DNA from 4 places in the Rheinheimera sp. B2H12 genome. Region 2 is predicted to be linked to each of the others. Evidence: predicted binding sites of a transcription regulator. Region 2 holds the regulator's gene; each other region holds the start of a gene.
The links. Region 2 encodes sigma-54, which starts transcription at its own class of promoters, with help from an activator protein. Its sites were predicted from a motif close to TGGCANGNTNCNTGCTT; they were not measured.

Region 1 (5,216 bases), 1.2 Mb from region 2:
TCAGAAAAAATGTTTCATTCCGCCATCTCAATTTGTTAGACAGTTATACCTTACTGGGCAAATTTGACATTATTTTTTGCCGTAACGTGTTGATTTATTTTTCGCCGGAAGTGAAAGCTAAAATCATTCGGCAGTTTGCCCAAGCGCTGAACCCAAAAGGATATTTGTTTTTGGGGGCATCTGAATCCTTGTCCAGCATTAACACCGATTTTGAGATGATTCGCTGTAATCCAGGGATCATCTATCGTCGCAAAACCTAAGCATACCCTTTAGCGTTTTTCCATGCCAAGCCGTGCCTGTTGCACGGCTTTTTGTTGCCGCCAATTTCATTCCTGCAGTGTCATTAAATTGTTGGCCTGAGTTTTGCTAACTAATTTTATCAATCGCTGAAATGAGTACAGCACTATGGCAATTAGTTTTGAAAAAGCTTTTGGCGTCCACCCGCAGGGCATGTTGCTGCGCGAAAAACGCTCAGAATTGCTGGCGGATAATATCGCAAATGCGGATACCCCTGGGTTTAAAGCCAAGGATCTGGATTTTCAGACCGCACTGGCCAATGCCAACACGCGGCAAACTTCTGCCTTTAGCCGTACTCATGAAAAACATTTTGAAATTTCTACCCAGACCCGGCAGGAAGTGAAATTTCGTAACGTCGAGCAAACCGATACAGGCGATGGCAATAGTGTAGATATCCACCGTGAACGCAATGCATTCAGTCAGAACAGCATGGAGTATCAGGCTGCGCTGAATTTCTTAAATGGCAAAATCAGTGGCCTGAGAAAAGCCTTAGGCGGAGGTCAGTAACAATGAGCTTATATCGGGTTTTTGATATCGCGGGTTCTGGTTTAACTGCGCAGGCACTGCGTTTGAATACCACGGCCAGTAATATTGCCAATGCCAATAGTGTCAGCAGTAGCATCGATCAGACGTATCGTGGTCGCCATCCGGTGTTCGCCGCTGAGATGGACAAAGCGCTGGATGATCGGCGTGGCGCAGGTGTGAAAGTGCTGGGCATTGTGGAAAGTGATGCGCCGCTTAATACCGAATACAACCCGAGCCATCCGCTGGCGGATGAAAAAGGCTTCATTTACAAGCCGAATGTCAATGTGATGGAAGAAATGGCCAATATGATTTCTGCCAGTCGTTCTTATGACGCCAATGTGCAGGTGGCGGATGCCGCCAAACAAATGTTAAGTCGCACACTGACGTTAGGTCAGCGTTAAGGAGGTAGAGCATGACCACAATTAATAATGCGGCAGATAACAGTTATCTTGACAGTCTGAAGAAAAAAGACGAAGTCACCAAAACTGATGCCCAGAAATCCGGTGCGCTGACGCAATCCGACTTTTTTGCCTTATTAACGCAGCAGTTAGCGTTTCAGGATCCAACCAAACCGGTTGAAAACGATCAGATGATTGCGCAGATGACCAATTTTACCATGGCCGATGGTATTGGTTCGCTCAATACCAATTTTAAAGATTTTGCCGCCAGTATGAATTCGAATCAGGCACTGCAGGCCTCCAGCTTGGTCGGCCGCACTGTGTTGGTCGATTCCGACAAACTGGCCTTTGATGGCACCAATAAAGCTTATGGTTCGACAGAAATTCCTAAAAATGCCACTACTCTGAGTGTGAAAATTTATAACCAGGCGGGTGAGCTGGTCAGAAATGAGCCAGTCGAAAACCCGGTGGCCGGCAAATATGATTTTGTTTGGGACGGTAAAAATAATAACGGCGAAGTGATGGCCAAAGGTTTGTACAAGATGACGGTTGATGTGTCCGTCGCAGGTAAAACCGAAAGCCTGGCGACTGCCACTTATGTTCCTGTGGCCAGTGTCACACTGGGTAAATCAACGGCAGATATGACATTAAATTTATACGGCATCGGCGCCAAAAAAATGGCAGATGTAAAAGAAATTGCAGCAAGCTAATGGCTGATTACGAGGTGAACAATGAGTTTTAATATTGCTTTAAGCGGTTTGGCTGCCGCCCAGAAAGATTTAGACAGCACTGCGAATAACATCGCGAACGTCAATACCACCGGATTTAAGGAATCAAGAGCTGAATTTGCCGATGTCTATGCCGGTTCAATTTTTACCTCCAGCCGGACCAAAGTGGGTGATGGCGCGTCAACTTCGATGATTGCTCAACAATTTTCGCAAGGTTCACTGAAATTCACCAACAACTCACTGGATATCGCTATTTCTGGCGATGGCTTTTTTGCCATGACACCAGATTTAGCTGCCAGGGATATGACCTTTAGCCGGGCTGGTGCCTTCAAACTGAGTAAAGAAAATTTCATTGTGGATAATAACGGCAATTATTTGCAGGGTTATTCCGTGGACCCAACATCGGGTTCGACCACATCGGTCAGCCTCAGCACAACCAAACCTATCCAGATCCCAACGACTGCTGGTGCACCGCGTTCGACCAGTAACGTGTATATGACGATGAACCTGGATTCGCGGGTGGTGGTGCCCACTGCCGCCTTTAACCCGACGGATAAAACCAGTTTTAACTCCAGCACATCCTCCACTATTTATGACAGTTTGGGTGAGCCGCATATTCTGACGATGTATTTCCGTAAAACCGGCGCAGCGACCGATAACGACTGGCAGGTGTTTGCCCAGTTGGACAATAATAATGCAGTCCCAGCGACCACCACAGGTGCTGTAACGGGCGGTGTTGGTCATGTGTTCCAATTACCACCGCCGCAGGTACTGGATTTTGATTCATCTGGTAAACCAGTGGGCACCTTGCCTAATCTGGTATTGCCGGCCGGCGCTGGTACAGGTCTGAATAACCCTGCGTTTCCTTACCTAACTAACGGTGCCACTTTTATTTCGCCGGTGACAGTGTTGTTCCGCGATGAATCAAATACCAAGTTACCAACCCAATACGCCTCTAAATTTGAAGTTGGCTCGCTCAGTCAGGATGGCACCACTGTTGGCAGATTGACCGGCATTGATATTGATGCCGCTGGCCGGGTGATGGCCAGTTACAGTAACGGCAACCAGACTTATCTGTCGCAAATCACCATGGTGAAATTCGCCAACCCACAAGGTTTAACCCAGGTCGGTAATACGGGCTGGAAAGCCAGTCTCAGATCGGGTGATCCACTGGCGGGTGAGGCTAATACCGGCACTTATGGCAGTATCAATTCCTCTGCGCTGGAGCAATCTAACGTCAATCTGACCAATGAACTGGTTGATTTGATTGCGGCACAACGAAACTTCCAGGCCAACTCCAGGGCGCTGGAAGTGAACAGCACATTGCAACAAACCGTGCTGCAGATCCGATAACAGTGTTTGGCATAAAAAAACCGCTACGGCGGTTTTTTTATGCCGGGTTATTAAGGATTCCCTCAGCCGGCTGCACCATGCCATGCCGGCTTGTCGTCGGAACTATCTAATCTGAACTCAGGTTAATGAGTGCCGAACTCAGCTGATGTCATGTTGCCATTTATCGATACCAAGCTTAGCCTGTCATCGTGTCCGTTGTCGCCCGGCAATTTATTGCCACCATGCCATTTCATCAATTTACTATTTTTTAATCATAAAATTCATTAACTTAATTCTTCGTGTACGTCTGATTTTGGTATCTGGCACTATCTTTGCTTAATACCAGTATCAACCAGTGTTATTTGACCACCGGCCAAACGGAGTCTGAGATGGACCACTTACTTTATATCGCCATGAGCGGTGCCAAAGAGAATATGAACGCGCTTGCAGTGCGTTCAAATAATCTAGCCAACGCCAATACCAATGGTTTTAAAGCCGATTTAGAGCAAGCAAGGTCGATGCAGGCGTTTGGCGATGGCTTGCCAAGCCGGGTGTTTGCCATGACTGAAACCCCTAGTCAGAATTTTGACGCCGGTGAATTAAAAATTACCGAAAACGAGCTGGACGTGGCGATTCAGGGCGACGGCTGGATTGCGGTGCAAGATGCCAATGGCAACGAAGCTTATACCCGGGCTGGCAGCCTGAAGTTGACCGAAACCGGCCAGTTGCAAACGGCTTCCGGTTTAGCTGTGATGAGTGAAGACGGTCCGGTACAACTGCCCGTGCCTTTGGCAAAAATTGATATCGCTCAGGATGGCAGTATTCAGGCATTGCCACAAGGTGCACCGGCTACCGCTATTGCTGAAGTCGCCCGTATTAAACTGGTCAAGCCGGAAAATCGCGATATGGTCAAAGGCAATGACGGTTTGTTTCGCCGTAAAGACGGTCAGGTTGCAGAAACCGACGCCACAGTGAATTTACTCAGTGGCGCTGTGGAAGGCAGCAATGTCAATGCCGTCGGTGAAATGACGTATTTAATCAGTCTGCAACGGCAATTTGAGTTGCAGGTCAAAATGATGAAAACCGCTGAAGATATGGATCGGCAGCACAATCAGGTTTTACGCATTATCTAGAGCATTGAGCTCAGGAGGACAGTATGCATCCAGCACTTTGGATCAGCAAAACCGGCTTAGACGCCAAGCAGCGTGATATTTCGGTGATTTCCAATAACCTGGCCAATGCCAGTACCGTCGGTTACAAAAAAAGCCGGGCGGTGTTTGAAGACCTGTTGTACCAAAACATTAACCAGCCGGGTGGCCGTTCATCACAAAACTCTGAACTGCCGAATGGCCTGATGATTGGTGCTGGTACCAAAGTGGTGGCGACCCAGAAAAACTTTGGTCAGGGTAATCATATGACCACTGACAACGCGTTAGATGTAATGATCCAAGGTCATGGTTTTTTTGAAGTTTTGATGCCTGATGGCAGTATTTCTTATACCCGCAATGGCCAGTTCACGACAGATGCCGAAGGCAATTTGGTGACCTCTGGTGCTGGTTATCAAATCCAGCCAACTATTACGGTGCCGCCTGATGCCATTGAAATTAATATTTCGCAGGACGGTGAGGTGTCCGTCAAATTGCCAGGCCAACCTGAGAATGCGGTATTAGGGCAGTTAGTGGTGACGAATTTTATCAATCCGGCGGGTCTGGAGCCCATAGGGCAGAATTTATTCCGCCAGACCGGCGCCAGTGGTGATCCGGTGCAAGGGGTGCCAGGCCTGGAAGGGATTGGCATCATAGTGCAGGGCGCTTTAGAAGCCTCCAACGTCAATGTGACGGAGGAATTGGTCGGGCTGATTGAAAGTCAGCGCGTGTATGAGATGAACTCGAAAGTGATTTCAGCAGTCGATCAGATGCTGAGCTTCGCAATCCAA
Region 2 (5,216 bases):
GGCGTGTTATACCCGGATGATAAAGTGGTACTGGATCAGGACGTCACACTGGACAATCTGAAAACCGACGAGTTATTTCAAAAGCTAGAAACGCCGCAGTTGGAATATTTATTCGAACAGCAGTTATTACTGACCAATGCTGGCGTGCTGATCACCGGCGACGGTTTTGCCATCACCGGACGTGGCGTCAGTATTGATTTAGCCAGCAAAAAATTTAAGTTAAAACAACACAAAGGAACGGTCTACCGTCATGAAAAATAAAATTTTTCTAGCCCTTCTGCTCAGTATGCTGGCTTACAGTAGCCTGGCCAAAGACAGCGATTTTGCCCAGGCTGTCAGCGTCACTTCTGATAATTTTGGCGGCAGTATCGAAGATAAAAAGCTGCTGTATATTGGTAATGTATTAGTCACCCAGGGCAGTCTGAGTATCAAAGCAGACAAGCTCGAAGTTGACCGCTCAGCTGGTGAAGGCAAAGAAGTGTTTATTGCCACCGGTCAGCCGGCAGAATATGCCCAGTTACTGGAAGGTGACAAACCAATCAAAGCGATGGCGAACGAAATTCGCTATGACTTTGCCAGCCGGATCCTGACATTAACCGGTAAAGCTGAAATTAATCAGAGCGGCAGTCTGGTCCGCAGCTCTGTGATCAAATATGACTTAGCTAAACAAAGCCTGAACGCCAGCAGCGGTAAAGACAACGAACGTGTCAGTACTATTTTCACACCTGAGAAAAAATAATTTGAAAACACTAGTCGCTTCCCATCTGGCCAAAAGTTACAAGGGCCGTCAGGTCGTTAAAGATGTCAGTCTGGCAGTCAATGCCGGTCAGATCGTCGGTTTACTCGGACCTAATGGTGCCGGCAAAACCACCACTTTTTATATGATTGTCGGACTGGTGCCATCGGACAAAGGCACTATCACGCTGGGTGAACAGGACATTACCTTTGATCCTATTCACACCAGAGCCAGACAAGGCATTGGTTATTTGCCCCAGGAAAGCTCTATTTTCCGCAAATTAACTGTCTACGATAATCTGATGGCGATTCTGCAAACCCGGAAAAACTTATCCGCCATAGAGCGCGAGCAACAAGCCGATGAGTTACTGGATGAATTTAACATTACCCATATCCGCAATAGCCTGGGCATGAGTTTGTCTGGTGGTGAAAGACGCCGGGTTGAAATCGCCAGAGCGCTGGCGGCTAATCCGGCCTTTATTTTACTGGATGAACCTTTCGCCGGGGTTGACCCCATTTCAGTACTGGATATCAAAAAAATTATCCAGCACCTGCGTGACCGCGGTATTGGGGTGCTCATTACCGACCACAACGTCCGGGAAACCCTTGATGTTTGTGAAATTGCCTATATTGTCAGTCATGGAGAACTGATTGCTTCCGGCTCACCGGCTGAAGTATTAGCCAATCAGCAGGTCAGAGATGTATACCTCGGAGAGCAATTCAGGCTATAGTTAGCAAAAAGCCAGTTTCACTGGCCGTCAGGAGTGACCAGAAGTACATGAAGCCATCTTTACAACTCCGGCTTGGACAGCAGCTGACCATGACGCCGCAATTGCAGCAGGCGATTAAGCTACTGCAATTGTCAACGATTGAATTACAACAAGAAATTCAGGAAGCGCTGGATGCAAACCCGCTGCTCGAAGCAGCTGATGATGACTACACCAACTTCAATGACAACGGCGCTGCGGCTGATTCTGACCGCCGTGAACATCCTGAGACTGACAGTTTTAATAACGATGAACATAGTGAACCTGACATCCCTGACAGCAGTGAGGCGATGACGGAACAAAACATCAAAGAAGACTTACCACTCGACAGCAACTGGGACGATATGGTCAGTGCAGCCCCGGTTTCCGGCACTTACAACGGTGACGAAGACATGGTGTTTCAGGGCGAGACCACTGAAACCCTGCAGGATTATCTGCGTTGGCAAATGCGCTTAACCCCATTCTCTGATACCGATCTGGCGATTGCTGAAATTATTATTGAAGCGATCGATGCCAATGGCCTGCTGACCATCAGCACTGAAGACATTCTGGACTCGCTTGGCATGCCAGAAGTGGAAGCTGATGAAGTCGAAGCCGTGATTAAACGCATCCAGTTTTTTGATCCCATTGGGGTGGGTGCCCGCAGTATTCAGGAATGTTTGCTGGTGCAATTGCGTCAATTTGATCCAGATACCCCTTTCCTTGCGCAAACCTGCGATATTATTCGTCATCATAGTGAATATTTAGCCAATCGTGATTTCCGTTCTCTGATGCGGGTGGCTAAACTGAAAGAAGATGATTTGCGGGAAGTGATGCGTCTGATCCACAGCCTGAACCCAAGACCAGGGGCCGATGTGATCCGGGAAGAGCAGCAATACACCATTCCCGATGTATCAGTGAAAAAAGTCAAAGGCCGCTGGATGGTTGAATTAAATCCGGATGCCTTTCCAAAGATTAAAATTAATGAACAATACGCGGCGATGTCACGCCATGCCCGTAATTCATCGGACAGCCAGTTTATCCGCTCGCACCTGCAAGAAGCCAAATGGTTTCTGAAAAGTCTGGAGAGTCGGAATGAAACTCTGCTCAAAGTTGCCAACTGCATAGTGCAGCAACAACAGGCATTTTTTGAACATGGCGAAGAAGCGATGAAACCTATGGTGCTGAATGATGTCGCTGAGATGGTTGGCATGCATGAATCGACCATTTCCAGGGTGACCACCCAGAAATTTATGCATACACCACGTGGAATTTTTGAACTTAAGTTCTTCTTTTCCAGTCATGTAAGTACAGAGAGTGGTGGCGAATGTTCGTCGACCGCCATCAGAGCCTTTATTAAAAAATTGGTGGCAGCGGAGAATCCTGCAAAGCCGTTAAGCGATAGCAGGATGGCAGAAATTCTTTCTGAACAGGGCATCAACGTAGCAAGGCGGACCATCGCCAAATACCGTGAGTCTCTGTACATTCCGCCGTCAAATCAGCGCAAGAGCTTGCTATAAGTGCTCATCAAAGAAGGAAATGTCTATGCAAATCAATCTAACTGGTCGCCATGTTGAAATTACTGAAGCACTGAGAGAGTATGTAGACAGCAAGTTTTCAAAACTTGAACGGCATTTTGACCACATCAACAACGTCCATGTTGTGCTGAATGTGGAGAAATTAAAACAAATTGCCGAAGCCAAAATGCATTTAAACGGCGGAGAGGTGTTTGCAATCAGCGAAGATGATAATATGTACGCCGCGATCGACCAGTTGATCGATAAACTTGATCGACAAGTTATTAAACACAAAGAGAAAATTTCTCGTCACTGATTACGGACTTATGAACTTAAGCTCAATGTTATCGAAGGACTGCACAAAAAGTGCGGTCCTTTTTAATAGTAAAAAACGCATTCTGGAATATATTGCCGAGCTTGCCCATCAGCAATTGCCGCAATTACCGGAATCCAGCATTTTTGAAGCGCTGATGGCGCGGGAGAAACTAGGTTCGACCGGTATTGGCGGTGGTATCGCCATCCCGCATGGCAAATTGAAAGATGTCACCAGCCCGGTGTTGATCTTTGTGGTCAGCCAGGATGCGATCCAGTTTGATGCTATCGATAATCAGGCGGTTGATATTTTCTGTGCGATCCTGATCCCGGAAAATCAGTGCCAGACTCATCTCAGTACACTGGCAGGCATTGCCAGGCTACTCAGTCAGAAAGATTTGACGCGTAAGATCAGGCATGCAGAATCTGATGCCGGTTTATATCAGTTATTGTTAACCCATTCAGAGATGGCGGCAGGAAAATGAAACTTCTGGTGGTCAGCGGACGATCCGGTTCAGGTAAATCAGTCGCACTGCGGGTGATGGAAGACCTTGGCTATTATTGTGTCGATAACATCCCGGTCAATTTATTGCCAACCTTGGCAAACGCCGTGATGGGACAATATGAACGGGTTGCTATCAGCATTGATGTACGCAACCTGCCACAGGAACCGGAAGAACTGACCGAGATCCTGTCTTATTTACCACGCAAAGTGGAACTGACCATTCTATATCTGGATGCAGACCATACCAGTCTAATCAAAAGATTCAGTGAAACCAGAAGATTACATCCGTTGTCACATCAGGCGATGTCGCTGGATGAAGCCATTCAGCGTGAGCAACAACTGCTGGACCCTATTTCCAGCCGCGCTGATTTATATATTGATACCACTGAGCTGAACGTTCACCAACTGACCGAACAGCTCAGAGAGCGGATCCTGGGTCAGAAAACCGGCCGGTTAGTGATCCTGTTTGAGTCTTTTGGCTTTAAATATGGTATCCCCAAGGATGCCGATTATGTGTTTGATGCCCGCTTTCTGCCCAACCCACATTGGGTGCCTGAGCTGAAAATTCTGACCGGCTTGGATCAACCGGTGATCGACTTCCTGGAGTCGCAGGCTGTGGTTGAAAAATACACCCACCAAATTAATAGTTTTATTACCACCTGGCTGCCACAGCTGGAACGGAATAACCGTAGTTATCTGACCATTGCCATAGGTTGTACCGGTGGTCAGCATCGTTCCGTGTATATTGTGGAATCGCTGGCAGCAAGTTTCCGGACGCTGCGAGAAGATGTACAGATCCGGCATCGGGAATTGGTCAGACACCATGGCAAATAGATGTTCACAAACCGTCACTATCGTCAATCAGCTGGGCTTACATGCCAGAGCTGCCACTAAACTGGCCCAACTCTGTCAGCGGCTAGACGCTAAAATTGAACTGCAGCAGGAAGGCAAAACCGCAGACGCCAGCAGTGTATTGGCGTTATTGATGCTGGCGAGCAGTAAAGGCAAAAATGTTGAAGTCATCAGCTCCGGCAACGAAGCAGAAGCCGCGCTGCAAGCCGTGGTTGAATTGATCAGCAACGGCTTTGACGAAAACTGAGTTATTGAGCTTTGGCTTTATGATGCTGCAGCAGTTCCTGTCGACTGGTGGCTGCAGTCGCCTTTAACTGTTGATGAATACCGGCTTTGATCAGCATATAAGCCGTTACAGGGGCAGTAATAAACAAAAACAACGCAATCAGCAACTGCTGCAGACTAAGCTCGCCTTGGATGCCATTAAAAAATAACAGCGACGCCAGCACTAAACTACCAAGCCCAAGGGTGGTTGCTTTGGTCGGGCCATGCAGCCGTGTATAAAAATCGGGTAATTTCACCAGCGCGACCGAGCCTAGTAATACAAAC
Region 3 (5,216 bases), 2.6 Mb from region 2:
CTCAGCCGGTGCCGCCCGTGATCTGATTAAGAAATACGAAAGCGGCGGTATTAAAGATGATGCCGCAGTCTCCATGCTGGCGACCGTCAAACTTGGGGTTGAAGGCCTGGAGCAACAGGGTCTGCAGGAATTGGAAAATGCGTTAAAAACCGATCCAAATGCCGATAGTACTCGGATTGTATTGGCGCAAAGCTATATCCGCAACCGCGAATTTGATAAAGCAGATGCGCTGGCGGATAAATGGCTGGCCGATCCGAAACAAGCACTGGTGGGTTATAACCTGAAAGCTTATATCGACCTGTTACAAAATAATCAGGCCGATGCCAGCAAGATGTTGGAGCTGGCGCAACAAAATACCGCCAATAATCCGTTTACTCTGATGTTGCAAGCCATGGTGGCCGCCCGTGAGAATAAACTGGAACAATCTGCTGCCCTGCTGAAAAAAGCCGTCACTGAAGATCCGAAGTATGTGCCAGCCTTGTCACAATATTATGCCATCAGCAAAGCGTTAAATAATACCGCCGATGCCGTCAAACTGAGTGAAGATGCAGTGGCAAAAAATCCGGACAATCCGGATCTGCGGCTGACTATGGCATCGATTTATTTGTCAGAACAAAAACCACAAGCCACTGTTGAAACACTGACCGGGCCTGGGGTCAAAATGAGTAACAAATCACCGCTGTATTGGGCTTTATTACTCAATGCGCACGCCCAGCAGAATAACCCGCAGCAAGTACTGGCGGTCAGTCGGGAATGGGTAGCTGCCAATCCGGAATCTGCCGATGCAGAGCTGTCATTTGCCAGCGCGCTGGCTGGCACCGGTGATTACAAGCGAGCGATTGAACTGATTGATAAAAACCTGAAAAAATTGCCAAATCATCCAAAATTGCTGCGCAGCAAAGCTTCTTACCTGGCTGAGTCCGGTGATTTTAAAGCCGCCTTGGCGACTATCGAGCAACTGGGTGCGGAAGAAAATAAAAATCCGGAAGTGATGTATCTGAAAGGCCGGTTATTTGCAGCGGCCGGTCAGCAAAGTAAAGCCATTGAATTGTTAGAACAAAGCTATCAGCAAGCGCCAAATCCGGCTGCATTGTCGGCACTGGCCGATCTGACCGCAGCGTACCGCTCGCCAGCGAAAGCGGCGGAAATGATCCAGGCCCATCTGCAGAAACATGGCGATAATGCATCCTTACGTGCTTTGTATGCTAACTATGTGCTGGCTGATAAACCTGAAGAATCCATTGCGGTGTATCAGCAAGTGCTCAAAGATGACAGTAAAGATTTTGTCGCGCTGAATAACTACGCCTGGTTGTTGTCTGAACAAAACAAGCTGGACGAAGCCGTGGTACAAATTCGCCGAGCGCTTAAACTGGTGCCAAATCATCCGGATGTACTGGATACTTACGGTAAAATTTTACTGAAACAGCAAAAATTCCAGCAAGCGGAAGAAACCTTTGCCAAGTCGCTGGAAATCAGACCGAAACATGCTGAAGTACAACTGCATTACGTGGAGTCGCTGATCAAAACCGATCAGAAAAACAAAGCCAAGGCAGTGTTAAGCACGATCGAAACCACAGACCAAGCCTTGTTAAAGCGTAAAGCTGAACTGGAAACGGCAATCTAAGTTAACTCCGATTCTGAACATTGGAAGCCTGGCTAAATGCCGGGCTTTTTTACATGCGCAGCAATAGGTCAGCTTCCAGGATGCGTAGGTTGAATGCCAAACCTTGGGCTTACCACGAAGTGCACCACCAAGTGCACCACGAAGTGCGACCTGTAATGCCCAATGCAGAGCGACAGTCCAACAGTTGATGGCTGAGTCGCGGTAAATGAAAAAGCCGAGGGAGTTTTGGTGCCTTCCAGCCCTTTGCAGAGCTCTGTCCTATTGACCGACCATTCACATTATCAACAGCATGAGGCTGGACGCCAAGCGTTGGATTGGACGTCAAGAGCATAAGCAGGAATAGCATGGGTTCTATCAGAGCAAAAAACCCGGCGAGAATGCCGGGTTTTTTATACTTGCGAAACTGTCGCACTGTAAAAACAGTGCGACAACTGGCAAATTATTGTGCTTTTTTGTTTCTGCGGCTGAAGCCTAAACCTAGCAGGCCTAAACCTAACACTGCAACTGAAGTTGGCTCAGGTACTGAGAACGACAGTGAACCGTCATGCAGGGCGCGAGCTAAAGTAAAGGTCTTAGTTCCGGCGTCATAACCAGTCACAGCTGGTAAGGCAGCTACGTTTTGGTCAACCAGAAAGTTAAACTTCTGCTGTAGACCGTCTAACGCCAACTCGTCATGCAATTCACGGAAAGATTTGTTCACACCATTTGAATTGGTGTTAAACAGATCGCCTGCAACTACACCATTGATACTGTCAGTGGTGTTAAAGTTGGTTAAATAACCAGCCAAAATGGTTGCGCTTGGAATGTTGCCACCAGTGGTCACACTCATATCAAACAACCGGGTAAAACAGGCTGTGTTATTTGCGATGGCACAAGATGACACGTTGGTGGTTGCATAGAAAGAAATAGTACCGCTAGTCCAGTTTACACCACCGAACGCATCGATAGTACCAACCAGATTGTCAAAACCAAAACTCAGTTCCCAGCCATTTTTATAACCATTATTGCTTGGACCAAAGGCGCCAAACTGTTGTGGTAAAAATGAACTGATGGAGTTGTTGCCAAACAAAGCGGCAAAGTTATTAAAACCTGAGCCTTTTAAACCACCGGTAGAAGTGATCACATCACCAGCATCGATAGTTAAGTTGTTGTTGGTATCAACCACTTTTGACCATGAGTTGTAGTTAAACTGCAGCTCTTCTAACCAGCCAGTGGTGGTCACACCATCGACTTTATTGGCGTTACCGCCATAGTTAGCTCCGATATCGATGTAGATTGGTTGCGCAAATACTGGTGCTGCTAACAGTGATGCGACTAACGCTAATGCTTTCACTTTCATTTGATACTCTCCGTTGAATTTGGGTCATGCTCTGCCTTTGCTTAATAGATAAAGCAAAGGCTGTGCCAAGTGTTAAATCATTGATTTTAAATGCATTTAAAAAGAGTGGTTTCACTACTGATAAAAAAGCTGACACCAGGTGAAAAGTTTTGGCCAGAATTATGGAACAGCGTTATCGCACTGGCTCGAGCCACCACCCGACTGAGATAGTACTGAACAAAGTTTAAGATGGCATTGTCTGACATCCCGCGCTGGCTATAAAAAAACAGCCATCATAATAAGGATGGCTGTTTTTGGTCTCTCAAGTCGATTTTGAAGCTGTCAGCTCATTTGCAGAATTTTTTTCAGCCGCCAGAACATATACTTTTGCAGCGGGTTTTTATTGCCAAATGGCCGCCAGGTTTTAATCAGTTTGTTACGATAGGCATCAAAATGTAAGCCGTGCGGCGCATGGATCACGTCGCCGCGTTGCAGAATGATTTTCAGCACATTGGTGCAAAGCACACCAGCTGCCAATGAAATACCCATACAAGTCGAAGGCACTTTTTTCTTGAAGAAATTGACAGAACTGCGTTCCACCAAATAATGCCGTTGTTGCACCGATGGCGAAACGCCAATCACAAAACGCATAATATTGTCGCTGAAGATTTGCTGCCGCTCGGCTTCTGTGGCATTTGCCGGCGTCGCTTGCATACAAAAGTATTCTTCAAAGGTCATCTGGCCCGGCATAAATACCAGCATGGCAGTGCCCATCCCCATCGGCGCTGCCGTGATACAAGGAATGCCTTTTTCATAACAACGTTGAAAAACTTTCCGCCGGATTTCCAGCGCAAAAATATCCAGGCTATCAATATAAATGGAGACGCCATCCAAAAACTCTTCCAGATTATCTTCATTGATACCCTGATCAAAATTACGGATTTTTGCTTCCGGATTGATATTACTCAGGGTTTGCTCCATCACCGCAGCTTTAGGCTGCCCCACCGTCAGCATAGATGCCCCGGCCTGGCGATTGAAGTTAGGAATATCGTAGGTATCCAGATCTGAAATATGAAACTGCCCTATGCCCAGCCTGGCACACACAATCGCATGGTCGCCACCGACACCACCCAAGCCACCGATAGCCACTTTGGTATGACGTAAAACTTGTTGTTCAGCTGCGGTGACCCAACCGATATTGCGGGAAAATGCTTCATTGTAATCAAACTTATACTCAGACACATCAGCCTCCTTGGCTGTTTGCTGCTATCAGGCTAAAGCAATCGCCCGACCAAAATAGTTATCTTCTGATTCTGCTGTCGTGCCATCGTTTCGGAATAAGTCAGCTTCGACACTTTCCAGCAATTTGACATAACCAGAACTCATGGTTTTTTTCAGCGATCGGGAGTCAACATAATAAGGTGCGCGCTTGCCATGAAATTCAATGGTTTCACCAATTTTGGTGAAATTAATACCGACAAAACTCAAACTACGGGCCAATCGCGGCTCCATCATCACAAACACATGATAACGTTTGGTTTTATAAGACATAGCTGCTGCAGCCATATACAAACAGATGGCAATAAAAGGGAAACAACGCAGTTCAGTGGCAGAAAACACCGATTCATCAATCACACCGGTCGCCCCACCTTCAAACTTATCAATTTGACGCTTGCGAAAGGCGGCTGGTACTGCCAAGCGTGACATTTCACAAACTTCTGAGCGGGCAAAATTTTTCGGATGCAGTTTTTCGTCAGTCAGTGAATGTGAACAAAATTGCTCCATTGGCAGCAATTCTTGATCGTCAGAAGAGGTTATCAACCGAACTGTGCCTGCCAGAGCAGAACTTTTCAGGTGACGAATAAAACAGTGAATAGCTCTTGGGTCAAACTCATCAAACTCTTCGTAACCTTGCCGGACATCTTCAAAATGCAATTCTTCACAGTAAACCTGATGTCTAAGCTTGTAAACTTCCCGACGAAGCTCGTCAGATTTAGCAATCTGTGGTTTTAGATACATCGAAAAGTGCTCTGCAATTGAGTTTGCTTCATTACTGGCAAGCGTAGACATGGCCTTTTTAACAAGGGGACCAATAATTGGTTTGTCCGCTAAGCCTTTCAGCTGTTTCATATGATACCTCGTTAAATTAGGATCAGGAAAACAGTATCACGCTGTTTTCCTGCTTTAGCCTGACAGAAAATACCTAACCCTATCTAACCACAACTAATATTTAATTTTCCAAAAAATAACTCTTTAACTTGATTGGAATCACAG
Region 4 (5,216 bases), 1.9 Mb from region 2:
CGCGGTATGAATTAACCTTTCCATCTGTTACTCCTAGACCGCATTAAACAGAATTTGCATCATTTCATCAGCGGTGCTGATGGTTTTGGCATTGGCCTGATAACTTTGCTGGAACGACATTAAATCCACCAACTGGCCACTGATATCAACATTCGAGCCCATGTAGGAGCCCGCCAGCAGCTTGCCAAAACTGCCTTCGCCCGCGGCGCCGATAATGGCTGCCCCCGACTGTTCACTGGCGTACCACATAGTATTGTTGGCAGACTCTAAGCCCTGTGGATTGGCAAATGACGCCAGCGCAATCTGACCTTGTAATTTGGTGGCGCCATTGGAGAAAGTGGCCAGCACTTTGCCATCTTCAGCCACAGATACACCGCTAAACTCACCAGAGGTAAAGCCATCGGCTTTGTTTTCATATAAACCAAAGGCACTGCCAAACTGGGTGGATTTGACTAAATTCAATTGGACAGCCATCGGACTGGCACCGTCCGGGTTAAAACTGATACTGACTTTACGCCGACCAGCGGCATCTGTGATGTTGTTATCATCGGCTGGCAAAGTAGCCGGATTCGCCAGTGGCAACAGCTGGCCATCAGTACCGAAGGTCATCCGCAGCACACCGACGTTCTCAACCACATTGCCAGCGCTATCGAGCGCAGCAGTCAGGGTTGGCGTGCCCGTTTTGCCGGTCCAATTCAGCGCATCAGCGGTGAGTGGCTTGCCATCCATGTAATACACCACATCCCACTGATTCGGGCCGCTGTGGTTAAAGTACTGGGTCAGTGTATGGCTATTACCAAGCGAATCAAACACTTCGCTGGACTGAGAATAGTTAAAAGCGCCGCCGTTTTTTGGATCAAAAGCGTTGGCTTTTGGCGTTGAGGCTGTTGGCGTTGTGGTGTTAATTTTCAGCGGAATCAAACCGCTGGCTGAATTTAAATTGAGCGAAAATTGAATATTTTCAGTAGCTTTGGCCGGAATATTGGCCGCTTCAATCTTTAAATCTGTTAACACGCCCGGGATCAGATTGCCTCTTTCATCAATACCAAAACCCTGCAGTTTATTGCCATTGTTATTGATGATATGGCGGTCGGCATCTAAGCCAAACTGTCCGGCCTGGCTAAAGGCCAACCGGCCATTTTCCGCCACCACAAAAAAGCCTTTGCCGGTGATGGCAAGGTCCAGATTCTGGCCGGTTTTGACCAAGTTACCGGTTTTTTCAAAGTTCTCATTCACCGCAGCCACATTGACGCCACTGCGCTGGCCGCCATTATAAATAGCGGAAAATTCACTACTGGCGGTTTTATAACCGGCGGTACTGGCGTTGGCGATATTATTACTGGTCACTTCCAACGCCCGCTGAGTCGAAGACAAACCACTCAGGCCAATGTTAAACATAGACATAACTACATCCTTTAACTTTGTGTTGCCTTCGACAACTGATTGATATCAAACAAGTAGTGATTACCGAGGCCATTGACCTGCAAAATAATGTCATCCGGTCCGGCACCCACCGAGACCCGCTCCACCTCATTGGTCAGGTAAGTCGGCACCGCCTGACTGCCCTGACTGGTGCGCACTTCCGCCTGCACCCGGTAAGCACCGGCCTCTTGCGGCGGGAAAGCAAAACGCACAGTACCAATGGCTGGATTTTCCACCGTCAGCTCTTCGACCAGCTCGCCTTTAGCGTCATAGAGCTTGAGCGTCAGTTGTTCGGTTTTAGCGCCCAGATTGACAGCGCCAGCCACGGCTGCAGTGGTTTCCAGCGACAGGGTATCGGCTTTGACATCAACTTTTTGCCCGACCAGGCTGGTTGCTTCCATCGCCTGCAAACTTTTCATATAACCCAGCTGCTGCGACGATTGCAGACTGATTTTTTCCAGACTCTCCACACTGCTAAATTCGGCCAATTGGCTGACATACTGGGTGCCATCCATTGGATTGAGCGGATTCTGATGGCTGATTTGGGCCACCAGCAATTCCAGAAACATACTGGACATGCCAGCCGCATCCGGCTTGCCATTGGCGGCAATCGCCTGACTGGCACCGGCTTGTTGCGCCGCAGTTTGGGCGCTGTTCAGTGGATTAAGCGTATTCATCACCGACATCAGGCGCTCCTTACTGGCCAAGTTTGAGCAGGCTTTGCTGCATACTGGACACCCGGTTCATCACTTCGACCGAGGTCTGAAAAGCGCGGGATGCCGACATCATGTCTGCCATCTCGGCCACTGGGTTGACGTTGGAATAAAACACATAACCGTCAGCATTGGCGAGCGGGCTATTGGGTTCATAGCGGCTTTGCACAGTGCGGTCCGACTGCACCACGCCAAGCGTTTGCACCTGGGCCGACAAACTGGCTTCATCAAAACTCTGGCTATACAGCGCCGAAAACACCGGTTTAATTGCCTTGTAGGCTTCTGCTTCGCTGGAGGCGGCGGTATCGGCATTGGCCAGGTTTGACGCTACAGTATCCAGCCGCATCACCTGGGCCCGCATGGCGCTGCCGCCGATGTCATAAATGGCAGAAAAAGACATCGTTAATCTCCTTTGATAGCTTTATGTAAACCACTGATTTTCATATTTAAGAAGGTCAGACTGGTTTGGAAGTCCATGCTGTTGGCGGCAAAATTAGCCTGCTCCACGCTGAGCTCAGCGGTATTGCCATCCATCGACGGCTGAAACGGGATGCGGTATTTTTGTTCCGCTCTGACATTAGCATCGGTCAGCACCATGCCATCACGACTGTCAGGGTCACTCAGATTGCTTTCGACCTGCTGCAAAATCTGGCCATAATCCAGATCGCGCGCCAGAAAACCCGGTGTGTCGACATTGGCCAGATTGCCTGAGATAATCTCAGCTCTGTCCAGCCGCAGTTGTAATGAAAACGGATGCACGCCTAAGGCTTTATCAAACATATCCATCTTGGTTCCCGCTTCGTCATCGTCAGTAGCGGGTTAATACAAGAATAATGCCACCCACAAAAGGCTATAGTATTGAATGAGTTACCTTAAAATCACTCCAGCGTTTGCCAGCAAAACGGAAGCTCCCCTTCCGCAGCGGAATATGCTTCACTTCCGCCTCTGGCTATGGCTACTGTGGTTGTTACCATGGCACAGTGCAGCCAGTATCGCCGAACAGGTCAGGCAGCATATCAGCACTGAAATCCGCCACTATGGTCAGGGCCTAGGACTCAAAACTGTGGCAAAACATCAAATTGAGCTGAAACTGCCGGCTGGCCTTAGCGGGAAAAAAAACTGCAGCAAGCTACAGATCAGCCGCAGCAATCCGCAACAAGCGCCATGGGGCCGACTCAGTTACACTCTGCGCTGTCAGGAGCCGGGCCAGCACTGGCAAAGCCGAGCCAGCGCCAAAGTCAGCGTTTGGCTACCACTGGTGGTGGCCAGTCGTAGTATTAATAAAGATGAACTGATCCAGCCTGAGATGCTGAGCAGCCGTTTAACTGAATTAACTCACAGCAAACGGGGCCTGGAGCTGGATCCAAAGCCGCTTTTTGGCATGCAGGCGAAAAAACGCCTGGCGGCTGGCCAGCCAGTCAGCCGGCAACATCTCAGCTCAGCCCTACTTGTCAGTCGCGGCGAGCAGGTGCTGATCACAGTGCAAAGCGACGGTTTTAGTGCCAGCACCAAAGGTCTGGCACTGGCCGATGGCCGTTATGGCGAGCGGATTAAAGTACAAAATTTAACCTCAGGCACTGTAATTGAAGCCAAAGTGGTGGCGGAAGCGACGGTACAAACAATTTTAAAATCAAATTAAAGTTTTCAACCAGAGCGGTCGCTTCAAAGATTAAGCAGCAGAAGTAATTGACAGAACACAGCCCCGAGTCGGACGGGGCAGCAGCAGCGACAGGACTTTCAGATGGTAAAAATCGAGCAGACACTTCCAATCAGACAGTTAGCAAAAGCGGATCAGCAAGCCGCGTCAAGCCACAAATCCGTCGCCAGCAATCCGGCGTCACAGCCACAGTCGGCGATCAGCGGTAGCAGTCAGGCTATTGAGCAGGCGTTTGTCGGGTTGGCAACGCAGCCGGAAGTGGATCTGGCCAAAGTGGCGCAGATTAAACTGGCATTGGCCAATGGCACTTTGACGCTGGATGATGGCCAACTGGCGCAAGCCATCGTTGATTTTCATAAGTAACAGCCTGGTGATGGTGGATTGTTATCAGCAATCGCCTATTTCCCCGATGACGCAGCGGAGACACAGATGGATCAGCAGGCACTGAAACAAATTATCAGCAGTTTGGCACAGGATAGCGAGTGGTTAGCGCAGCTTGGCAGCTTGTTGCAACAGCAATATCTGCTGATGAGTCAGCGCAAATCAGCCGAACTGGACCAGCTCAATCAGCAGGCCCATGCTTTGCTGGCGCAGTTGCAACAGAATGCCAGTCGCCGTGCAGCAGCCATGCAGCAACTGCAACAACCGCTGACCGCGCAAGGGCTGGACAACCTGCTGGCGCAATTGCCGGAACGGATCCGGCTCGGTAGCCAGCAACTGCTGCAAAAAGTGCAGCATCACAACAGTTTATGTCAGCAACTGAACGCTAAAAATGGCGAATTACTGGCGTATCAGCGCCGGCTGATGCAAAAGCTGCTTGGTTTGCCGGATAAAACTCAGTATCCGCAATTGCAGCTGAAATAAGCCATCAGCAAGGCATCGGGACTCAGTCTGCCACTGCCACATTGCAATTTCCGGCAGCACTTTGCTGCGCCGCCGCTAACACCAACATCAATTGCCTGATCTGCAGCGCTGGCACCGGCAGTTCGGCGTTGCCCTGTAACGCCTGACAAAATTGCTGATAAAAGCGCTGATACTGACCTGGCAAGGTCGGCACTCGCTGTGGATCAGGCGCTCGCGCCAGCCACAACTCCCCATCCTGTTCTTCACTCGCCATGCCATATCCTGGTTGTCCCGGCATTAAGCCCGCTTTTAGCTGCGGTTCTTGCGGATCCAGACCAAATTTACGATAACAGCCCAGGTCCCCCTGCAGCATAAAACGCTGCGTATCAAAACCGTTGACCGGACTGGACGCCAACACCACCTCAAGCTCGGCGTAATGCAACTGCAACTGAAAATAATCTGCCGCCTGACTGCCGGTTCTTAACAGCCGTTGCTGGCAACTGACCTGCAGTGGCAGACCAAATAACAACAAAGCCTGGTCGAGCAGATGCGGCACTAAATCATAAAAAATACCACCACCG

Region 1: a site for sigma-54 is predicted at 3,602-3,618, ahead of flgF (flagellar basal-body rod protein FlgF). Genes of this name have one in related genera too.
Region 3: a site for sigma-54 is predicted at 3,015-3,031, ahead of AC53GJ_RS13675 (PEP-CTERM sorting domain-containing protein). Genes of this name have one in related genera too.
Region 4: a site for sigma-54 is predicted at 2,958-2,974, ahead of flgB (flagellar basal body rod protein FlgB). Genes of this name have one in related genera too.

Annotation. Positions count from the first base shown of each region.
Region 1 covers NZ_CM184363.1:1,828,959-1,834,174, forward strand. The annotation lists gene AC53GJ_RS07915 (CheR family methyltransferase) at 1-260, shown strand, start outside; gene flgB (flagellar basal body rod protein FlgB) at 406-804, shown strand; gene flgC (flagellar basal body rod protein FlgC) at 807-1,223, shown strand; gene AC53GJ_RS07930 (flagellar hook assembly protein FlgD) at 1,235-1,930, shown strand; gene flgE (flagellar hook protein FlgE) at 1,952-3,301, shown strand; gene flgF (flagellar basal-body rod protein FlgF) at 3,670-4,413, shown strand; gene flgG (flagellar basal-body rod protein FlgG) at 4,437-5,216, shown strand, end outside.
Region 2 covers NZ_CM184363.1:585,776-590,991, reverse strand. The annotation lists gene lptC (LPS export ABC transporter periplasmic protein LptC) at 1-261, shown strand, start outside; gene lptA (lipopolysaccharide transport periplasmic protein LptA) at 251-739, shown strand; gene lptB (LPS export ABC transporter ATP-binding protein) at 741-1,466, shown strand; gene AC53GJ_RS02600 (RNA polymerase factor sigma-54) at 1,514-3,001, shown strand; gene hpf (ribosome hibernation promoting factor) at 3,027-3,314, shown strand; gene ptsN (PTS IIA-like nitrogen regulatory protein PtsN) at 3,325-3,795, shown strand; gene rapZ (RNase adapter RapZ) at 3,792-4,649, shown strand; gene AC53GJ_RS02580 (HPr family phosphocarrier protein) at 4,639-4,914, shown strand; gene AC53GJ_RS02575 (Na+/H+ antiporter subunit G) at 4,916-5,216, opposite strand, start outside.
Region 3 covers NZ_CM184363.1:3,187,858-3,193,073, forward strand. The annotation lists gene prsT (XrtA/PEP-CTERM system TPR-repeat protein PrsT) at 1-1,624, shown strand, start outside; gene AC53GJ_RS13675 (PEP-CTERM sorting domain-containing protein) at 2,064-2,963, opposite strand; gene AC53GJ_RS13680 (ThiF family adenylyltransferase) at 3,285-4,184, opposite strand; gene AC53GJ_RS13685 (PEP-CTERM/exosortase system-associated acyltransferase) at 4,212-4,961, opposite strand; gene AC53GJ_RS13690 (patatin-like phospholipase family protein) at 5,173-5,216, opposite strand, start outside.
Region 4 covers NZ_CM184363.1:3,846,184-3,851,399, forward strand. The annotation lists gene AC53GJ_RS16505 (flagellar basal body rod protein FlgF) at 1-24, opposite strand, end outside; gene AC53GJ_RS16510 (flagellar hook protein FlgE) at 34-1,404, opposite strand; gene AC53GJ_RS16515 (flagellar hook assembly protein FlgD) at 1,416-2,108, opposite strand; gene flgC (flagellar basal body rod protein FlgC) at 2,119-2,535, opposite strand; gene flgB (flagellar basal body rod protein FlgB) at 2,538-2,921, opposite strand; gene flgA (flagellar basal body P-ring formation chaperone FlgA) at 3,064-3,774, shown strand; gene flgM (flagellar biosynthesis anti-sigma factor FlgM) at 3,877-4,155, shown strand; gene flgN (flagellar export chaperone FlgN) at 4,222-4,656, shown strand; gene AC53GJ_RS16545 (oxidoreductase) at 4,679-5,216, opposite strand, start outside.